DNA from 2 places in the Enterobacter sp. 186315 genome. Region 2 is predicted to be linked to the other one. Evidence: predicted binding sites of a transcription regulator. Region 2 holds the regulator's gene; the other holds the start of a gene.
What was found. Region 2 encodes Fur, which represses iron uptake genes when iron is present. Its sites were predicted from a motif close to ATAATAATGAGAACNACTATCAA; they were not measured.

Region 1 (3,143 bases), on a different contig from region 2:
AACGGCATATGCCAGGCGATTGCGCAGGCGTCGTACACCGACACATCGCTCAGGCGCGAGGCCAGCTCCAGCGGCGCGTCGGCAAATACTTGCCCCGCCAGCACCACCCGGTACAGCCAGCCGGTTTTGCCCGCGCTTTGCAGCCGTGCGGACATATCGCTGATGTCAAAATGATAGTTGAGCTTGAAGCACGGCGAGCGCGGCTGCGTCACCTGGATCAGGGCATCGCCCCAGCGGAAGATATCGCCGATGAAGACGTTCTTTTCGGTCAGCCCGTCGGTGGAGAGATTCTCGCCAAAGGCGGGGGCCACGAACAGATCCGCCTGTTCGGGGAATTCGGTTTTCCAGTGCTGATAATGTTCGCGTGGATAGTGGCACAGCGCGCGATCTGGCCCGCCGTGGATCTTCTTTTCGGCCTGCTCATCGCCCGCCAGTCCGAGGTCGGTTAAGGTCAGCTCACCGTCGACCTGGATTTTGGCGATAGCGCTCGGGCGGCTGCCGTCGTAGTCCCTGACCTTTCCTGTGAACACGTTTACCGGGTAATGCATTGCTGCCTCCATTACGCAGATACAAAAAAAGCGAGCCATCAGACTCGCTTCTCACAGGCGTCAATGCAACCTTATTTTTTAGCGGCGAAACGCGCTGCGGCTTCGTCCCAGTTCACCACGTCCCAGAAGGCTTTAATGTAGTCCGGGCGACGGTTCTGGAATTTCAGGTAGTAAGCGTGTTCCCACACGTCCAGACCCAGGATTGGGAAACCGGATGCGCCAGAGATAGCTTCACCCATCAGCGGGGAGTCCTGGTTTGCAGTTGAAACAACCGCCAGTTTGTCACCTTTCAGTACCAGCCACGCCCAGCCAGAGCCGAAACGGGTTGCAGCCGCTTTCTCGAACTCTGCTTTGAAGTTGTCAACGGAGCCGAAGTCGCGCTCGATAGCGGCTTTCAGGTCACCTTGCAGGGTGGTACCGGTTTTCAGGCCTTTCCAGAACAGGCTGTGGTTAGCGTGACCGCCCGCGTTGTTGCGCAGAACGGTTTTCTTGTCCGCTGGCAGCTGGTCCAGTTTAGCGATCAGCTCTTCAGCAGACAGGTTAGCGAACTCTGGCAGGCTTTCCAGCGCGGCGTTCGCGTTGTTCACATAGGTCTGGTGGTGTTTAGTGTGATGGATTTCCATCGTCTGCTTGTCGAAATGCGGTTCCAGTGCGTCATAGGCATACGGCAGGGATGGCAGTGTATAACTCATAATCCTCTCCATTAGTGTCGGGCGGCACAGCTGTTAATGCCGCGTAAGCAGTTGGTTCATTATAGTTAATTAAATGATATTGAAAATGATTATCAATGCCGTAGTTTTTATAAGGTTATACAATTTGCTCACATTCCCGAATATGTGAGTCTGCTCACGCGGTTAACGCGTTGATTGCCATCCCAAACGAAAGTGCGGCAACCTTCTGAAGGTTCCCAATCCGCCTAATTTTTACACTCATCAAGTCGGCGGGAAGCCACCGACATATAAAAACGATGAGGACGTAAAAATGAATCATGCGATTACGATGGGTATTTTCTGGCATTTGATAGGCGCAGCCAGTGCAGCCTGTTTCTATGCCCCGTTTAAAAAGGTGAAACATTGGTCATGGGAAACCATGTGGTCCGTGGGCGGTACGGTGTCGTGGCTGATTTTGCCCTGGACCATCAGCGCCATGCTGCTCCCCGATTTCTGGGGCTATTTCTCCTCCTTTAGCGCCTCCACCCTGCTGCCGGTCTTTCTGTTTGGCGCGATGTGGGGCATCGGTAACATCAACTACGGTCTGACCATGCGCTATCTCGGCATGTCGATGGGGATCGGCATCGCGATTGGCATTACGCTGATTGTCGGCACCCTGATGACGCCGATCCTCAACGGCAACTTCGACGTGCTGATCCACACCGAAGGCGGGCGCATGACGCTGCTGGGCGTGCTGGTGGCGGTGATCGGCGTCGGCATTGTGACCCGCGCGGGCCAGCTGAAAGAGCGCAAAATGGGCATCAAGGCCGAAGACTTCAACCTGAAGAAAGGGCTGATGCTGGCGGTGATGTGCGGGATTTTCTCCGCCGGGATGTCGTTCGCGATGAACGCCGCCAAACCGATGCATGAGGCCGCCGCCGCGCTGGGCGTCGACCCGCTGTACGTGGCGCTGCCAAGCTACGTGGTGATCATGGGCGGCGGCGCGCTGGTTAACCTGGGCTACTGCATCATTCGTCTGGCAAAAGTGAAGAACCTGTCGGTAAAAGCCGACTTCTCTATCGCAAAACCGCTGATTATCACCAACGTGCTGCTCTCCGCGCTCGGCGGCCTGATGTGGTATTTGCAGTTCTTCTTCTACGCCTGGGGCCACGCCAGCATTCCGGCGCAGTATGACTACATGAGCTGGATGCTGCACATGAGCTTCTACGTGCTGTGCGGTGGGCTGGTTGGTCTGGTGCTGAAAGAGTGGAACAACGCCGGGCGTCGTCCGGTGGGCGTGCTGAGCCTGGGCTGCGTGGTGATTATTATCGCGGCCAATATCGTTGGCCTCGGCATGGCAAACTGATTACGCCGCTTTCCGACTGCGATGACGCCACTGTACCGGCGTCATCCCCACCTCGCGGTTAAACACCACCGAAAAGTAGTTGCTGTCCTCAAAGCCGCAGCGCATCGCCACTTCGCTCACCATTAGCTCCGTATGTTGCAGCAGATACTGCGCGTGGCAGATGCGCAGCTGGCGCAGATAGTGGTTCACCGTCATGCCCGTCTGGGTGCGGAACTGCTGGCGCAGGGCGCGCTCGCTGCACTGCTCCTGCTCGCAAAACTTCTCCAGCACAAAGCTTCTGTTCAGGCTTCCCGCAAGGGTGGTGATCAGCTTGTCGAGCAGCGCCTCCTGTTCCGTGGCGGAAGGGTTATCGGTGGCGTAACGGTAGCGTTTGAGGGTCATCACCAGCTGGGCGAACAGCAGCTCTGCCATCTGATTTGCCAGGGCATCGCTCTTCTGGCTCTCCTGCTCCAGCTGCGTAATGACCTGGCGCACCGCGTTCATGCCGTTGCTGCTTAACCGCCAGTGCGGCGCGCTTTTATCAACGTTAAAACCGGGGATGTTCGCCGCCCAGTCGACGTTAAGCTTCAGCCTGTCGGG
Region 2 (3,143 bases):
TCAGTTCTACGGCACCCGCGATAAAGCCAGTAACGGCACCGTGAACGACATTTACGACGGCACCGCATGGTTGCAGGCGCTGACCTTCGGGTACAAGGTCGGGCAGGTGGATTTACGTCTGGAAGGGACCTGGGTTAAGGCGGAAGGCCAGCAGGGCTACTTCCTGCAACGTATGACGCCAACCTACGCCTCTTCAAACGGTCGTCTGGATATCTGGTGGGATAATCGCTCTGACTTCAACACCGATGGCGAAAAAGCGGTCTTCTTCGGCGCGATGTATGATCTGAAGAACTGGAACCTGCCGGGCTGGGCGGTGGGCGCGTCTTACGCTTACGCATGGGATGCAAAACCTGCCGATATGGCTACCCCGGACGCCTACTACGATCCGAACTACCGCCTGAAAGAGTCTTCTTATAGCCTGGACGCGATGTACACCGTTCAGGATGGCCGTGCGAAAGGCACGATGTTCAAACTGCACTTCACCCAGTACGACAACCACTCCGATATCCCAAGCTACGAGGGCGGTTACGGCAACATCTTCCAGGATGAACGTGACGTGAAATTCATGGTCATTGCCCCATTCACTATCTTCTGATGAACCTTCCGGCGGGCTGAGTCCCGCCGACATGGAGACTGAACATGATGAAAAAAATGGTTATTGTCGGGCTGCTGGCGTCGGGGCTGGTGGCGTGCGCGCAGCCGCAGGCCGCTAAAGAGGATTCCCGTCTGAAAGAGGCGTACAGCGCCTGCATTAATACGGCGGAAGGGTCGCCAGAGAAGATTGAAGCCTGCCAGAGCGTGCTGAACGTGCTGAAGAAAGAGAAGGCGCACGAGCAGTTTGCTAATCAGGAAAACGTCCGCGTGATGGATTACCAGGCCTGTATTCAGGCGCGTAAAACCGGTAACGATCAGGAAGTGGCAAAGCGCTGCGATCGGATTTGGGACGAGATACGCAATAACAATAAATAAGTTGTTGTCATCATCATGCCCGGTGGCGCAGCGCCACCGGGCTTTTTTAATGCAAAAAAAAGCCAACCTTGCGGCTGGCTCAGAGTATGAAAGCTTGCTTACTTCGCGTCGTGCGCGTGATCGTTCTCGCGGCAATCGCCTTCAGCACAGTGGCCGTACAGGTACAGGCTGTGGTTGGTCAGGCGGATGCCGTGACGGGCTGCGATTTCACGCTGGCGTGATTCGATAGAATCATCGCTAAATTCAATAACCTTGCCGCAGTCGAGGCAGATCAGGTGATCGTGGTGATGCTGCTGGGTCAGTTCGAAAACAGATTTACCGCCTTCGAAGTTATGACGGGTAACAATGCCCGCGTCATCAAACTGGTTCAGCACGCGATAAACGGTTGCCAGTCCAATTTCTTCACCCATGTCGATAAGACGCTTATAAAGGTCTTCCGCACTGACATGGTGATTGTTTGGCCCCTGAAGGACTTCAAGGATTTTTAACCGAGGAAGCGTAACTTTCAGGCCAGCCTTCTTTAGTGCGGTGTTGTTGTCTGTCATGCGGAATCTGTCCTGTTGCTAAACAATTCACTTCTAAGGAAGAAGTGACTGAGAATGCGCCTGGGATAATGCGTATCATTATAGAACTGCCATGGCTAAATGAAAACTGCAAGTCTCAAGCAAAATATGCGTATAAAAACGTGGGATCACCGACAAACTTGTCCGATGTCATCCACTTTAACTCGGGGGATATTGTACAGGTCTGAGCGAAAAAGTTAAAAGTTTGTAGCAATTAATTTAATCGGTTTCACCTGGAAACGGGCGCAACCGAAGCTGCGCCACCGGGATATCAGGCGTTGAGAATGTCGTCGAGGTTCAGCTCTTCGCGAACCTGCTTCACCCATTTTTCAACGCGTTCAGCGGTCAGTTCTGGCTGACGGTCTTCATCGATGGCCAGACCAACGAAGTGGTCGTCATCTGCCAGACCTTTAGAGGCTTCGAAGTGATAGCCTGCGGTTGGCCAGTGGCCCACGATGGCCGCGCCGCGTGGTTCAATGATGTCGCGAATGGTGCCCAGCGCGTCACAGAAGTATTCCGCGTAGTCTTCCTGATCGCCACAGCCGAACAGTGCAACCAGCTTGCCGTTGAAATCAACCTCTTCCAGCGTCGGGAAGAAATCGTCCCAGTCACACTGCGCTTCGCCGTAGTACCAGGTTGGAATACCCAGCAGCAGGATGTCATAGCCTTCGAGATCTTCTTTGCTGCTCTTGGCGATGTCGTGCACATCGGCAACGTCTTTACCGAGCTGTTTTTGAATGTTTTTTGCGATGTTTTCGGTATTGCCGGTATCACTGCCGAAGAAAATGCCGATGATTGCCATGAGTAAAATAACCTCTTGAAACTTAATGGTATGGTGGCGCAATTTGTCCACGGATAAGGGCAATAATAGCAGAACAGACAACCCTGCGGAAACAGCTATCACGCAGGACTGCACTCTCTGCTACATGAAAAAAGAGGATAAAGGGGATTTTAAGACTTATGCCTTGCCGTGCAGCTGTTCAAGCTGGGCGATCAGCATCTCTTCAATCAGCTCGCTGCGGCTGATGTCGCGGGCGCTGGCCAGCTCGTTTAACGCGTCAACGGCATCGGCGTTGAGCTTTAATTCGACGCGCTTAAGCCCACGATTTTTATCGCGTTTAAGCTGGTTGCGTTTATTGATACGCAGCTGTTCATCACGCGAAAGCGGATTTGTCTTAGGACGTCCCGGGCGACGCTCATTCGCGAACAGATCTATTGTCGTGCGGTCCGTTTGTTCTTTGGCCATGATTTTGAGACTTCGGGGGAAAACAAGCCGCCCTGCTATAGCCCGGGCGATAAGCGCGCCATCATACATCACCGAAAACGGCACGCCAACGACTGGAAGCCCGCGGCCTTCCAGTCGCTGCCTTTTTAATCAATTAGCGGTATCAGAGAGATAGCGGCGGATGGCGCGCAGCACGGCGTCCGGTTTTTCGGCATGAACCCAGTGTCCGGCACCGGCGATCACATGCGCGCGCGCCTCGGGGAACTGCTTAAGCAATTCATCGCGGCAGGCTTCGGTAACGTACGGCGAATTACCGCCGCGCACGAAGAGGGTAGGGTGGTGCCAGGCCGGAACCGGCTCCCAGCCGACGATATGGGGATACTGAT

Region 1: the regulator Fur is predicted to act here: its motif matches at 1,314-1,336, upstream of sodA (superoxide dismutase [Mn]).

What each region holds. Positions count from the first base shown of each region.
Region 1 is NZ_JBPTTK010000025.1:12,663-15,805, forward strand. Features, by position in the region: gene yiiM (6-hydroxyaminopurine reductase) at 1-548, opposite strand, end outside; gene sodA (superoxide dismutase [Mn]) at 620-1,240, opposite strand; gene rhaT (L-rhamnose/proton symporter RhaT) at 1,530-2,564, shown strand; gene rhaR (HTH-type transcriptional activator RhaR) at 2,565-3,143, opposite strand, start outside.
Region 2 is NZ_JBPTTK010000013.1:38,462-41,604, reverse strand. Features, by position in the region: gene chiP (chitoporin ChiP) at 1-595, shown strand, start outside; gene chiQ (ChiQ/YbfN family lipoprotein) at 643-969, shown strand; gene fur (ferric iron uptake transcriptional regulator) at 1,068-1,514, opposite strand; gene fldA (flavodoxin FldA) at 1,804-2,334, opposite strand; gene ybfE (LexA regulated protein) at 2,491-2,778, opposite strand; gene ybfF (esterase) at 2,908-3,143, opposite strand, start outside.